DNA from 3 places in the Buttiauxella sp. genome. Region 3 is predicted to be linked to each of the others. Evidence: predicted binding sites of a transcription regulator. Region 3 holds the regulator's gene; each other region holds the start of a gene.
The links. Region 3 encodes PhoB, which activates phosphate uptake and scavenging genes when phosphate is short. Its sites were predicted from a motif close to CTGTCATAAAACTGNCNNAT; they were not measured.

Region 1: the regulator PhoB is predicted to act here: its motif matches at 1,471-1,490, upstream of glpT (glycerol-3-phosphate transporter).
Region 2: the regulator PhoB is predicted to act here: its motif matches at 972-991, upstream of pstS (phosphate ABC transporter substrate-binding protein PstS).

Annotation. Positions count from the first base shown of each region.
Region 1 covers NZ_JBAVHX010000009.1:266,039-271,153, reverse strand. The annotation lists gene glpQ (glycerophosphodiester phosphodiesterase) at 1-23, opposite strand, end outside; gene glpT (glycerol-3-phosphate transporter) at 23-1,375, opposite strand; gene glpA (anaerobic glycerol-3-phosphate dehydrogenase subunit A) at 1,617-3,236, shown strand; gene glpB (glycerol-3-phosphate dehydrogenase subunit GlpB) at 3,233-4,492, shown strand; gene glpC (anaerobic glycerol-3-phosphate dehydrogenase subunit GlpC) at 4,489-5,115, shown strand, end outside.
Region 2 covers NZ_JBAVHX010000002.1:33,484-38,598, forward strand. The annotation lists partial or broken gene rluF (23S rRNA pseudouridine(2604) synthase RluF) at 214-936, shown strand; gene pstS (phosphate ABC transporter substrate-binding protein PstS) at 1,080-2,120, shown strand; gene pstC (phosphate ABC transporter permease PstC) at 2,253-3,215, shown strand; gene pstA (phosphate ABC transporter permease PstA) at 3,212-4,102, shown strand; gene pstB (phosphate ABC transporter ATP-binding protein PstB) at 4,150-4,923, shown strand; gene phoU (phosphate signaling complex protein PhoU) at 4,938-5,115, shown strand, end outside.
Region 3 covers NZ_JBAVHX010000003.1:8,231-13,345, reverse strand. The annotation lists gene sbcD (exonuclease subunit SbcD) at 1-906, opposite strand, end outside; gene phoB (phosphate response regulator transcription factor PhoB) at 1,109-1,798, shown strand; gene phoR (phosphate regulon sensor histidine kinase PhoR) at 1,821-3,113, shown strand; gene brnQ (branched-chain amino acid transporter carrier protein BrnQ) at 3,600-4,922, shown strand; gene proY (proline-specific permease ProY) at 4,994-5,115, shown strand, end outside.

The DNA.
Region 1 (5,115 bases), on a different contig from region 3:
ATAGATTTGGTCAGGATTTTCATTATGCTTTCCCTGTCAGTTTTTTATGGTGTTGTTTGTTCTCACCCACCATCACCACCAGCAGCAAAATCACGGCCATAATGCTGCCGCCGATCATCACCATAAATCCACCGTCCCAACCGAAGAAATCTACGGTGTAACCGACAATCGCGCTTGCGGCGACCGATCCACCCAGATAGCCAAACAGACCGGTGAAGCCCGCTGCGGTGCCTGCGGCTTTTTTCGGTGCCAGTTCCAGCGCATGTAAACCAATCAGCATCACCGGACCATAAATCAGGAAGCCGATCACAATCATGCACGCCATATCCACACCCGGATTTCCTGGCGGGTTTAACCAATAAACCACGGTTGCAATGGTCACCAGAATCATAAAGAACACGCCGGTCGCACCACGGTTGCCCCTGAACACCTTGTCGGACATCCAGCCACACAGCAGCGTGCCAGGTATTCCGGCGTATTCATAAAGGAAGTAGGCCCAGGAGGATTTATCCAGCGCGAAGTGTTTCACTTCTTTCAGATAGGTTGGCGACCAGTCGAGAATGCCGTAACGCAGCAAATAAACAAAAACGTTAGCAATGGCGATATACCACAGCAGACGGTTGGGGAAAACGTACTGCATGAAGATCTGTTTTGCCGTTAGCTCCTCTTCCGTCTTTTCGTTGTAGTCGTCCGGGTAATCATTTTTGTACTCTTCGATTGGCGGCAAACCGCATGATTGCGGCGTATCGCGCATTAATCCAAAAGCAATCAGCGCCACCAGAATCGCCGCGAAAGCGGGCATATAAAGTGCCGCATGCCAGTCGTTAAACCACGCCATCCCGAGTAAGAACAGCAGCGGCGGCAAGCCACCACCGACGTTATGCGCGCAGTTCCAGATGGAAACAATTCCCCCACGCTCTTTTTTAGACCACCAGTGCACCATGGTGCGTCCGCACGGCGGCCATCCCATTCCCTGGAACCAACCGCATAAAAACAGCAGGACAAACATCACTGCGATACTGGATGTCGCCCACGGCACAAAGCCCATAAACAGCATCACGGCGGCGGCAAGAATCAAACCGGCAGGTAAGAAAACACGTGGATTCGAGCGGTCAGAAACCGCCCCCATAATAAATTTCGAGAAGCCGTAGGCAATAGATATACCGGAAAGCGCGAAGCCGAGATCGCCGCGCGAGAAGCCCTGCTCCACCAGATACGGCATCGCCAGAGTAAAGTTTTTACGTACCAGGTAGTAAGCGGCGTAACCGAAGAAAATGCCCATGAATATCTGCCAGCGCAGACGACGATACGTCGGGTCGATGTGCTCACTTTTCAGCCTTGGCTGGTGTGGACTTGGTTTGAAAATGCTCAGCATAAATGCCTCCGTGGCAGGTTTTTTATCAAGCAATGTTCTTTTGCGAGCGCATGTTAAGGATTATCCCGCCAGGTTAGTGTGAAACACACCACAACATATTACATTTTTATTACAAACTATCGAAAGGGTGCATGTCGTCACACTTTATTTTCGTTTTATTTTCGAATTTGCTCGATATCAAACATTTCCATCTCGATCTGTGGCTGAATAGTCCGCATGAGAGTCTTTCCAGGAGAAGAGCATGGCGACGGGACGCAAAGAGTGGGATGTGATTATTATTGGCGGAGGTGCGACGGGTGCAGGAATTGCCCGGGACTGCGCCCGGCGTGGCTTACAGACTCTGCTACTGGAGAGATATGATATCGCCACCGGCGCGACTGGCCGCAATCATGGTCTGCTTCATAGCGGCGCACGTTACGCCATGACAGACAGCGAATCTGCCAGAGAATGTATTGAAGAAAACCGCATCCTAAAACGCATTGCCCGCCATTGCATTGAACGCTCCGACGGCCTGTTTATCACCCTTCCCGAAGATGACCTGTCATTACAATCGACCTTTATTACTGCCTGTCAGAACGCAGGAATTGACGCCGAAAGGCTCGAGCCCAAAGAAGCGCTACGCCTGGAACCTGCTGCAAACCCTGAGCTTATCGGTGCTGTGCGTGTGCCAGATGGCACCGTTGACCCTTTCCGCCTGACTGCCGCCAATATGCTGGACGCCCGTGAACACGGTGCCGAAATTCTGACCGGCCAGGAAGTCACCGGCCTGATTCGTCAGGGTTACAGAGTGTGTGGGGTGCGTGCTTACAACCACCAGACCCGACAACATCACGATTTATACGCAAATGTGGTGGTGAACGCAGCCGGGATCTGGGGGCAGCGCATCGCGGAATATGCGGATTTGAGAGTAAGAATGCTGCCGGCAAAAGGTTCGCTGCTGATCCTCGGCCATCGCATCAATAACATGGTGATCAACCGTTGCCGCAAACCTGCTGACGCCGATATTTTGGTGCCCGGTGATACCATTTCGCTGATTGGTACCACCTCAACATCTATCGACTATGACCAAATCGACAATATGCGCGTCACGCCGCACGAGGTCGATATCCTGATCCGTGAAGGCTCGAAACTGTCACCTAAACTCGCCGCAACCCGCATTCTGCGTGCTTACGCTGGAGTCCGCCCGCTGGTGGCCAGCGACGACGATCCGAACGGGCGCAACGTCAGCCGTGGGATCGTACTGCTGGATCACGCAACGCGCGATGGGATGGAAGGTTTCATCACTATCACAGGCGGCAAACTGATGACCTATCGCCTGATGGCGGAATGGGCGACGAACGCGGTATGCGAAAAACTGGGTAATAGCCAAACCTGCACCACCGCTTCCACGCCACTCCCGGGTTCAGAAAGCTCACCGGAAGAGACGCTACGCAAAGTTATTTCGCTACCGCCAACGATTCGACGTTCCGCGGTGTGGCGACATGGCGATCGTGCCGGGAAACTGCTGGCAGGGGATCGTCTGAATAACAGCCTGGTATGCGAGTGTGAAGCGGTGACAGCGGGTGAAGTTCATTACGCGGTGAACCATCTGTCCGTCAGCAATCTTGGGGATTTACGTCGTCGTACCCGTGTGGGGATGGGCACTTGCCAGGGTGAGTTATGCGCCTGTCGCGCGGCGGGGTTATTACAGCGATTTGGCACCGCGACGCCGGCTCAATCACTTGATCAACTCTCTGTGTTCCTCAACGAACGCTGGAAAGGCATTCGCCCCATCGCCTGGGATGATGCATTGCGCGAGAGCGAATTTACCGCCTGGGTTTATCAGGGATTGTGCGGTTTAAAAAAGGGAACATCACAATGAGATTCGATAGTCTGATTATTGGCGGTGGCTTAGCCGGGCTGGTTTGCGGGATCCGCCTCGCAGAAGAAGGCCTGCGTTGTGCCATCATCAGCCGTGGCCAGAATGCTCTGCATTTTTCATCTGGCTCGCTGGATTTGCTGGCGGAACTCCCGGACGGCAGCCCCGTAACATCGCCTTTAGATGCACTGGAAGCCTTGAAACAACAGGCACCCGGGCATCCATACAGTTTGATGGGAGCGGAAAACGTCCGCCGTTTCGCCGCTCAAAGTGAGGCGCTACTTGCACGCTGTCAGCTCAATCTGCAAGGCAGCTATCAGCAAAACCACCAGCGAATTACTCCACTGGGAACGCAACGTGCCACCTGGCTTAGCCCCGAGGAAATTCCCACCGCCCCACTGAGATGGAAGCGAGTTACCGTCGTGGGCATTGCGGGATTTCTGGATTTCCAGCCGGAGCTGGTCGCCGGTTCTCTGGCGCAAATCAGTATCGAAGTACAAACCGCCGAGTTAACGCTCCCTGCTCTCGACACGTTGCGAAATAACCCCAGCGAATTTCGTGCCGCCAACATTGCCCGGGTTCTGGATATGCCTGAGCAACAACGTTTGCTGATTGAGGAACTCAAAGCGCTGGCGATTAACACTGACGCGCTGTTTTTACCGGCCTGTCTCGGGAGCGAAGACTCGCAGGCCTGGCAGGCTATTAGCCGCCAGTTGCCCTGCCCGCTGCGTTTGTTGCCCACTCTTCCACCATCGGTTCTCGGTAGCAGAATGTCGCAACAATTACGCCGTCGCTTCCAGCAACTTGGCGGGATAATGATGCCGGGCGATGCGGTACTGAGAACGCAAATAGCGCATCGTAAAGTCAGTGCGATTTTTACGCGCAATCATGCCGAAGTCCCGCTGCGGTCAGAAAACGTGATCCTTGCCAGCGGCAGTTTTTTCAGCAACGGCCTGGAAGCGAAATTTAGTGGCATACGGGAACCGATTTTAGGCCTCGATATTCGCGCACCCGAGCGGCGAGAAGCGTGGTGCAAAGAGGACTTTTTCAGCCCGCAACCTTATTTACAGGCCGGCGTCATCGTTGATGAACATTTTCAGCCACGGCTGTTTGGGCAGCGCATCGAAAACCTGTACGCCATTGGTTCGATACTCGCCGGATTCGACCCGATTCAACAAGGTTGCGGCGCGGGCGTTTCAATGACGGGCGCGCTTCATGTCGCCCAGCAGATCATTGATAATCAGGGAGGCCACGCATGAGCCTGCTCGATGAAACCAGTTTTGAAAATTGCATTAAATGCACCGTGTGCACCACCGTTTGTCCGGTAAGCCGGGTCAATCCCGATTATCCCGGCCCTAAGCAATCTGGCCCGGATGGCGAACGCCTGCGTTTGAAAGATGCGGCACTTTACGATGATGCGCTGAAATACTGTACTAACTGCAAACGCTGCGAAGTGGCCTGCCCGTCTGATGTGAAAATTGGCGATATCATCCAGCGCGCAAAAGCCCGCCACGGTAAAAAAGCGTTCAACTTGAGAGATGCAATCCTCAGCCATACCGACTTGATGGGCTCGCTGTCGACCCCGTTTGCCCCGTTGGTCAATACTGCGACATCACTCAAGCCGGTGAGAAACTTGCTCGATAAAACCCTCGGCATCGACAGCCATCGTGAATTACCTAAATATTCCTCCGGCACATTTCGAGGCTGGTATCGCAAGAATGCCGGGTCGCAAAAAGCGTTTACTGAGCAAGTCGCTTTTTTCCATGGCTGTTATGTCAATTACAACCACTCCCAGCTTGGCAAGGATTTAGTGCGCGTGATGAATGCTATGGGCTTTGGCGTGCAATTGCTGGAGCGAGAAAAATGCTGTGGCGTGCCGTTG
Region 2 (5,115 bases), on a different contig from region 3:
GTTTGGCCCATCCTGGACTTGTTTTTGTTATTTAGATCACATCTTGATGTAATCATGAACCGCCGTTTCATTTTTATTTGTGATTAATCTCAATTTTTTATGAGTAATCTACTCATTTGGGATTATTTGTGTGATGTAGGTCACGTTTCTTGCTAAGCGCGATTTCTTAGTTATGTGTGTATAGTTCGCTTTTTTACTGAGGTACACAGCAGAATGCTGAACCGTTCATCCATACGAATTAATAAATACATCAGCGACAGTGGCATTTGCTCTCGCCGTGAGGCAGATCGTTACGTCAAACAAGGCGATGTTTTTATTAACGATAAACAGGTCAGTTTTGGCGCTCAGGTCTTTGCCGGGGATGTGGTGAAGGTGAAGAACCAGCTTATTGAGCCGCGTGATGACAACGGGCTTGTGCTGATGGTTTTGAATAAGCCTGTTGGCATTATTACCACGATGGAAAAGAGTGAACGCAATAATATCAGCGCTCTCATTCATAGCGACAAACGTGTGTCCCCTGTCGGGCGTCTTGATAAAGATTCGCAAGGACTCATTTTGCTGACAAATCACGGCGATGTGGTTAATAAAATTTTGCGTGCCGGTAACAATCACGAAAAAGAGTATGTGGTCACGGTTAATAAGCCGATGACAGACGAGTTTATCATTGGGTTGGGAGCAGGTGTCCCGATACTCGGTACGGTAACTAAGCAATGCAAAGTGACGAAAGAATCGGACGTGATATTTCGTATTACTTTAGTTCAAGGATTGAATCGTCAGATCCGCCGGATGTGTAAATATTTCGGTTATGAGGTGACCCGACTCGAACGTGTCCGCATCATGAATATCCACCTGGAAGACTTGCCGTTAGGGGAATCGCGCTATTTGAGTTGCGAGGAACAAAGTGAGTTATTGAAGCGGATTGAAAACTCAGGATCCTAAGTATGACAGCGAGAAATATGCCTCAAACTGGCTTGTCATAAAACTGTCATATTTCGTACATTTAACTGTCACCAAATTGTCCTATTTTCTACCCTGCATCCACTAAACAACGATTTACGTTCACCTCTGCAGGAGACACTATGAAAGCTATGCGTACCACTGTCGCAACTGTTGTCGCCGCGACCTTATCCCTGAGTGCTTTCGGCGCGTATGCTGCTGCAAGCCTGACTGGCGCTGGTGCAACCTTCCCTGCGCCGGTGTATGCCAAATGGGCAGATACCTACAATAAATCAACTGGTAACAAAGTTAACTACCAGGGTATCGGCTCCTCCGGTGGCGTTAAACAAATCATTGCTCACACCGTGGATTTCGGTGCATCTGATGCCCCACTGGCTGACGACAAGCTGCAACAAGAAGGGCTGTTCCAGTTCCCGACAGTTATCGGCGGTGTTGTTCTGGCTGTTAACCTGCCAGGCGTAAAATCTGGCGAGCTGGTGCTCGACGGTAAAACACTGGGTGACATCTACCTGGGAAAAATCAAAAAATGGGATGACGAAGCAATTGCTAAACTCAACCCAGGCATGAAACTGCCAGCGCAAAACATCGCGGTTGTGCGTCGTGCAGACGGTTCAGGTACCTCTTTCGTTTTCACCAGCTACCTGGCGAAAGTAAACGAAGAGTGGAAATCTAAAATCGGTTCAGGCTCAACGGTAAACTGGCCAACCGGTCTGGGCGGCAAAGGTAACGACGGTATCGCAGCCTTCGTACAGCGTCTGCCTGGTTCAATTGGTTATGTTGAATATGCTTACGCTAAGCAGAACAACCTGGCTTACACCAAACTGATTTCTGCTGATGGCAAGCCAGTTGCGCCTTCTGAAGAAAACTTTGCCAACGCGGCGAAAGGCGCAGACTGGAGCAAAACATTCGCTCAGGATCTGACTAACCAGAAAGGTGACGCTGCGTGGCCAATCACGTCAACGACCTTCATCCTGGTACACAAAGAGCAGAAAAACCCAGAGCAGGGTGCTGAAGTGCTGAAGTTCTTCGACTGGGCTTATAAAGAGGGTGCAAAACAGGCTAACGACCTGGATTATGCTTCCCTGCCAGACTCCGTGGTTGAGCAGGTTCGCGCTGCATGGAAAACCAACGTTAAAGACAGCTCCGGTAAGTCACTTTATTAATAGTTATTTTTTAACGAAAATGGCGGATAGCGCGAATGCTTATCCGCCCTACAACTGCTTTTCGTAGGTCGGATTAGCGTAAGCGACATCCGACATGTTGTAAGAAACGTATTTAAACTTAAAGAGTAAGCTATGGCGGTAAGTAAGCCGACGTTCAAGTCCCCTGGTAAGCAAGGTGATGTCATTTTCAGCGCGCTAGTTAAACTGGCAGCGCTGATTGTGCTATTCCTGCTGGGCGGCATCATCATCTCCCTGATCATCTCCTCCTGGCCGAGCATTCAGAAGTTCGGTTTCTCGTTCCTGTGGACTAAAGAGTGGGATGCTCCAAACGATATTTACGGTGCACTGGTTCCGATTTACGGCACGCTGGTGACGTCGTTTATCGCTCTGTTGATTGCAGTGCCGGTGAGTTTCGGTATCGCACTGTTCCTGACGGAGCTGGCACCCAACTGGTTGCGCCGCCCGCTGGGTATCGCCATCGAACTGCTGGCTGCTATTCCAAGTATCGTTTACGGCATGTGGGGTCTGTTTATCTTTGCTCCGCTGTTTGCGACCTACTTCCAGGAACCTGTCGGCAACGTGCTGTCTTCTGTACCGATTGTGGGCGAATTGTTCTCAGGCCCAGCGTTCGGTATCGGTATTCTCGCCGCAGGCGTGATACTGGCCATCATGATCATTCCTTACATTGCGGCGGTTATGCGCGATGTATTTGAACAAACTCCTGTGATGATGAAAGAGTCGGCCTACGGTATTGGCTGCACCACATGGGAAGTTATCTGGCGCATTGTTTTACCGTTCACCAAAAATGGGGTGATTGGTGGGGTGATGTTGGGTCTGGGCCGTGCGTTGGGTGAAACCATGGCGGTGACCTTTATCATCGGTAACACCTACCAGCTCGACAATGCTTCGTTATATATGCCGGGCAACAGTATTACTTCTGCCCTGGCGAATGAGTTTGCTGAAGCCGAATCAGGCCTGCACACCGCAGCGCTGATGGAGCTGGGTCTGATTCTGTTCGTGATTACCTTTATCGTACTGGCTATCTCTAAGTTTATGGTTATGCGGCTGGCGAAGAATGAAGGAGCGCGCTCATGACGACTATGGAAATGCAAAGCCGTGCGGCACTGGCTGAATCACGCCGCAAAATGCAGGCACGCCGCCGCTTTAAAAACCGTATCGCACTGACCCTGTCGATGGGAACCATGGCATTTGGCCTGTTCTGGCTGGTGTGGATCCTGTTCTCGACTGTGACTCGCGGCATCGACGGTATGTCGATTGCGCTCTTCACCGAAATGACGCCTCCGCCAAATACTGCGGGTGGTGGTCTGGCGAACGCCCTTGCAGGTAGCGGCCTGTTAATCCTTTGGGCGACCGTTTTCGGTACGCCGCTGGGCATCATGGCGGGTATTTATCTGGCGGAGTACGGCCGCAAATCGTGGCTTGCAGAAGTGATTCGTTTTATTAACGACATCCTGCTTTCTGCGCCGTCAATCGTGGTGGGCTTGTTCGTCTACACCATCGTGGTTGCGAAGATGCAGCACTTCTCGGGTTGGGCTGGTGTGATTGCACTGGCGCTGCTGCAGGTGCCCATCGTTATTCGTACTACTGAAAACATGCTGAAGCTGGTGCCAGACAGCCTGCGCGAAGCGGCTTACGCTCTGGGCACGCCAAAGTGGAAAATGATTTCTGCTATTACGCTGAAAGCTTCTGTTTCCGGGATTATTACCGGGGTACTGCTGGCGATTGCACGTATCGCGGGTGAAACGGCCCCTCTGCTGTTCACGTCGCTCTCCAACCAGTTCTGGAGCACCGACATGATGCAGCCACTGGCCAACTTGCCGGTGACGATTTTCAAATTTGCCATGAGCCCGTTTGCCGAATGGCAACAGTTAGCCTGGGCCGGCGTTCTGATTATTACTCTGTGTGTGCTGCTGCTGAACATTATGGCGCGCGTAATTTTTTCAAAGAGTAAACACGGTTAAATTTTGCGGCGCGGCAACGGCGGCGCCGGATGGAGATTAAGAGACAGATGAGTATGGTCGATACCGCCTCAGGCAAAATTCAGGTTCGCGATTTGAACTTCTTTTATGGCAAATTCCATGCCCTGAAAGACATCAATCTGGATATCGCAAAAAACCAGGTTACCGCGTTCATTGGCCCGTCAGGTTGTGGTAAATCCACCCTGCTGCGTACATTCAACAAAATGTACTCGCTCTATCCGGAGCAGCGTGCGGAAGGTGAAATCTTGATTGATGGGGAAAACATCCTCACTCAGAGCCAGGATATCGCCCTGTTGCGTGCCAAAGTAGGCATGGTGTTCCAGAAGCCGACGCCGTTCCCGATGTCGATTTACGACAACATCGCTTTCGGTGTACGCCTGTTTGAAAAGCTGTCACGCAGCGACATGGACGAGCGTGTGCAGTGGGCTTTGACCAAAGCCGCGTTGTGGAACGAAACCAAAGATAAATTGCACCAGAGCGGATACAGTCTCTCCGGTGGCCAGCAGCAGCGTCTGTGCATTGCGCGTGGTATTGCGATTCGCCCGGAAGTGTTATTGCTTGATGAGCCGTGTTCAGCACTAGACCCAATTTCTACCGGTCGTATCGAAGAGCTGATCACCGAGCTGAAACAGGATTACACCGTGGTCATCGTTACCCACAACATGCAGCAGGCGGCGCGTTGTTCAGACCACACCGCGTTTATGTACCTGGGTGAGCTTATCGAGTTCAGCGAAACCGACACGCTGTTTACCACACCAGCTAAAAAGCAAACCGAAGACTATATTACTGGCCGTTACGGCTGATCCGGGAGAATACAATGGATAGCCTCAATCTCAACAAACACATTTCAGGCCAGTTTAACGCCGAGCTGGAATATATCCGCACCCAGGTTATGACGATGGGTGGGCTTGTGGAGCAACAGCTTTCTGATGCGATCACCGCCATGCATAATCAAGATGGCGAGCTGGCGAAGCGCGTCATCGAAGGCGACCAAA
Region 3 (5,115 bases):
ATCGCGCCACTGAGCAAGCTGCTGTTCAATTTCGCTTAGTGAACCTTTGATCACCGCCAGCGGTTGGCTAACAGGCACCGGTAGTGGCGTGACTTCACTCAGTTTTCCTTCGGCAAACTCAACCAGATATACGCTTTTGGTTTTGCCGGTTTCGTCAAAACTCAGCGGGATGGGTGAGCCGCTATAGCGGATATGTTCGGTACCACCAATTAATTGAGCGCGATGAATATGGCCCAGCGCAATGTAATCAGCATCCGGGAAGTGCTGCGCCGGGAAGGCGTCGAGTGTGCCGATATAAATGTCGCGCACTGCATCGGTTTTCGTCACGCCCACTGTGGTTAAATGCCCGGTGGCGACGATGGGTAACTTCGCATCGGCACGTAATTCGCAAGCTACGCGATAACACTGTTGGTAATGTTCGCTAATGGACTCCATTAATGAACGCTGCTTTTCATGGCCGGACAAACCCGCCTGGCTGTTTTGAATATCGCGTGGGCGCAAAAATGGAATAGGGCAGAGAATCGCACCAGGCGCTCCATCTTTCTTGTTGAGCACCATCGCCTGTTGGGTGGCATCGTGGCGCGCGCTGGCGATGACATAGGTATTCAGACACGCCATTAATTCGCAAGATTCGTTAAGTGTCGCGACAGAATCATGGTTCCCCGCCAGAACCACGAGTGAGCAACCGGTCGCCTGAAGCTGCACCACGAAGCGGTTATACAGTTCGCGGGCATAGCTCGGCGGCGAGCCGGTATCAAAAATATCCCCCGCCACGATTATCGCATCCACATCATGTTCTACGGCCGCTTTGAGCAACCAGTCAAGAAAAGCCTGGTGCTCTGGACCACGGCTTTTGGTATAAAAATTTTGACCAAGATGCCAGTCTGATGTGTGAATTATGCGCATGAGTTGTCCGGTGGCTTAAAAGCGAGGCCTCAATTATAAGGGGGCGAGGTGAAAAACGTCATATGTCTCTGTGTCATAAATCAAAATGATGAGTCATCAAACAGTCATTTTTTTCATAAATCTGTCATAAATCTGACGCATAATGGCGCCGCATCGAAACAACAATGACACCTTTGGGTATCTTCCTTAAGCAGGGCGAATCATGGCGAAGCGTATTTTAGTCGTAGAAGATGAAGCTCCAATCCGTGAGATGGTGAGCTTTGTGCTCGAGCAAAACGGTTTTCAGCCTGTAGAAGCGGAAGATTTTGACAGTGCAGTGAATCTGCTTATCGAGCCTTTTCCAGACCTGATCTTACTGGACTGGATGTTACCAGGCGGTTCGGGTATTCAGTTTATCAAGCATTTGAAGCGTGAAGCATTGACGCGTGAAATACCAGTAATGATGCTGACGGCGCGTGGTGAAGAAGAAGACCGCGTGCGTGGCCTTGAAGTCGGGGCCGATGACTATATTACTAAACCGTTTTCACCCAAAGAGTTGGTGGCTCGTATTAAAGCGGTAATGCGCCGCATCTCGCCAATGGCGGTGGAAGAGGTGATTGAAATGCAAGGGCTTAGCCTTGATCCTTCATCACATCGCGTGATGACCGGTGAAAATCCTTTGGATATGGGCCCGACGGAATTTAAGTTATTACACTTCTTTATGACGCATCCGGAACGAGTCTATAGCCGTGAACAATTGCTTAATCACGTATGGGGCACCAATGTTTATGTCGAAGACCGAACAGTGGACGTACATATCCGGCGGTTACGTAAAGCGCTCGAACATAGTGGACATGATCGAATGGTACAAACAGTACGCGGTACGGGTTATCGGTTCTCAACCCGTTTTTAATCCCTTAGCAGGAGAGTGACGCGTGCTGGAACGGTTGTCATGGAAAAGGCTGGTGATGGAGTTGGCGCTCTGTTGTTTACCTGCCGTCATTTTGGGCCTGATTTTTGGCCATTTACCCTGGTTTTTATTACTGGCAGTCACCGGACTGCTGGTTTGGCATTTCTGGAATTTGCTGCGTTTGTCGTGGTGGCTGTGGGTGGATCGCAGTATGACGCCACCACCAGGCCGCGGAAGTTGGGATCCGTTGTTATACGGTCTGCACCAAATGCAGTTGCGTAATAAAAAGCGCCGCAAAGAGTTAGGCAATTTAATTAAACGCTTTCGTAGCGGTGCGGAATCATTGCCCGATGCGGTGGTGCTGACGACCGAAGAAGGGACGATTTTTTGGTGTAATGGACTGGCTCAACAACTGCTGGGGTTACGCTGGCCGGACGATAACGGGCAGAACATCCTTAACTTGCTGCGTTACCCGGAATTTACCCGTTATCTCACACAAAAAGATTTCGCTCGTCCGCTGACGCTGGTGCTGAACAATGGGCGACATCTTGAGTTCCGCGTGATGCCCTACAGTGACGAACAGTGGTTGATGGTGGCGCGTGATGTTACTCAGATGCACCAACTGGAAGGGGCGCGACGTAACTTCTTTGCCAACGTGAGCCATGAATTGCGCACTCCGTTAACCGTGCTGCAAGGTTATCTGGAGATGATGCAGGATCAGTCACTGGAAGGGCCGCTGCGGGATAAAGCACTTGGCACTATGCGTGAGCAAACTTCGCGTATGGAAGGCCTGGTGAAACAACTTTTGACACTGTCAAAAATTGAAGCGGCTCCCGCCATGGCACTCAATGAAAAGATTGATGTGCCATTGATGCTGCGTGTGGTGGAGAGAGAAGCGCAAACCCTCAGCCAGCAACGGCAGACACTCCAGTTCGATATTGATCCCACGTTAAAAGTGTTCGGTAACGATGAACAACTGCGCAGCGCGATTTCAAACCTGGTGTATAACGCGGTGAACCATACGCCGGAAGGGACGCATATTACGGTGAGCTGGAAACGGGTCACAGGTGGGGCGGCCTTTAGTGTTGCAGATAGCGGGCCGGGCATTTCAGCAGAACATATTCCTCGTCTGACCGAGCGTTTTTATCGCGTGGACAAGGCGCGGTCGCGGCAAACAGGCGGCAGTGGATTAGGGCTGGCGATAGTGAAACATGCTTTAAGCCATCACGATGCGCGTCTGGAAATCGAAAGCCAGCCTGGTAAAGGATCGACGTTTTCCTTTGTCATGCCTGAGCGGTTAATCGTTAGCGAGAAATAGACTGACAATAAGTTTTCCCAGGTCGGATAAGCGAAGCGTCATCCGACGCTAGCGCTTATCCCCCTAAAAAAAGCGGTTATCGATGAATTCTGTCAAAATAACTTTCCACAGGTCAGCTTGCTGGCCTGTGTTTTTTTTGCTCACTTGTAAATCAAAAACACTTAATCGGTTATATTTTAACCACACAATAAACCATGCAACTTTCTAATGCGTAACCAAATCCACTAAGTTTAAGGTTAATTTAAGGAGATCAATCTGGTTTTGGGATCCCTTCTTGCCTTCAAACGCTATAAGCGTTTTAATTGCCGCCCTGTGATTAGTAGACCGACTGGATTTGAGTGGTAATTCAAACAACTATTCTTCGCCACCGAGCCCTGAAAGGATTTTTCGCTGTCGTTACTACTGATCACCGCTTTTATGCCGAGTTACCAGACATAAAAATTTGAATACTTTCAACACCACACACCCACAGGCTGCAAATATTTTATGACCCATCATTTGAAATCTCGAGACATCCTCGCACTGGGCTTTATGACCTTTGCGCTGTTTGTCGGTGCAGGCAATATTATTTTTCCACCTATGGTGGGGTTACAGGCGGGTGAACACGTCTGGATAGCGTCATTAGGCTTCCTGGTGACAGCTGTTGGTCTCCCGGTTCTGACTATCGTCGCCATCGCTCGTGTAGGCGGTGGTATTGATAGCCTGAGCTCACCGATTGGCCGTCGTGCCGGTGTGTTGTTGGCAACGATTTGCTACCTGGCTGTTGGCCCGCTCTTTGCCACACCACGTACGGCTACCGTTTCCTTCGAAGTGGGGATTGCTCCACTGGTCGGTACCGGTGAACTGCCGCTGTTTATCTACAGCCTGGTTTACTTCGCCATTGTTATCGCCATTTCACTGTATCCGGGCAAACTGCTGGATACCGTCGGCCATGTGCTGGCTCCGGTGAAAATTGTTGCGCTGCTGGCGCTGGCTGCAGGGGCCATGTTGTGGCCTGCGGGTGGTATCAGTACTGCGACTGAGGCGTATCAGAATGCCGCGTTTTCTAACGGCTTTGTGAATGGCTATCTGACGATGGATACCCTGGCGTCCCTGGTCTTCGGGATTGTCATTGTCAACGCTGCCCGTTCGCGTGGTGTGACTGAATCCCGTCTGCTGACACGCTATACCATTTGGGCGGGTCTGATTGCCGGTATTGGCTTAACGCTGATTTACCTGGCGCTGTTCCGCCTGGGTTCAGACAGTGCAACGCTGGTTGCTGACCAGAATGCCAACGGTGCTGCGATTCTGCATGCTTACGTGGCTCACACCTTCGGTGGTGCGGGTAGCTTCTTCCTGGCTGCGCTGATTTTCCTCGCGTGCATGGTTACGGCGATTGGCCTGACTTGTGCGTGTGCCGAGTTCTTCAGCCAGTATCTGCCGCTGTCTTATCGTTCGCTGGTGTTTATCCTCGGCCTGTTCTCAATGGTGGTTTCAAACCTTGGGTTGAGCCATCTGATTCAGGTTTCGATTCCGGTGCTGACGGCGATTTACCCGCCATGTATTGCGCTGGTGGTGCTGAGTTTCACCCGCCCATGGTGGTATAACTCGACTCGCGTGATTGCGCCAGCCATGCTCATCAGTACCTTGTTTGGTATCATTGATGGCATTAAAGCCTCGGCAATCAGTGATATTTTACCGGCGTGGACTTCCCGCTTGCCGTTGTCCGATCAGGGCCTGGCATGGTTGCTCCCAACCCTCATCATGGTAGTGATTGCCATCGTTTGGGACCGCGCAGCAGGACGACAAGTGACTCAAGCAGCCCACTAAAAATTATAAATTTCTACAACCACGGGGCTTAGCTCCGTGGTTTTTTTTATTGTTAAGCAGGTATGGAATCAATGGAAAACGCTAATAAACTCAAGCGCGGCTTGAGTACCCGGCACATACGCTTTATGGCGTTGGGTTCGGCAATTGGCACCGGGCTGTTTTATGGCTCGGCAGACGCTATCAAAATGGCTGG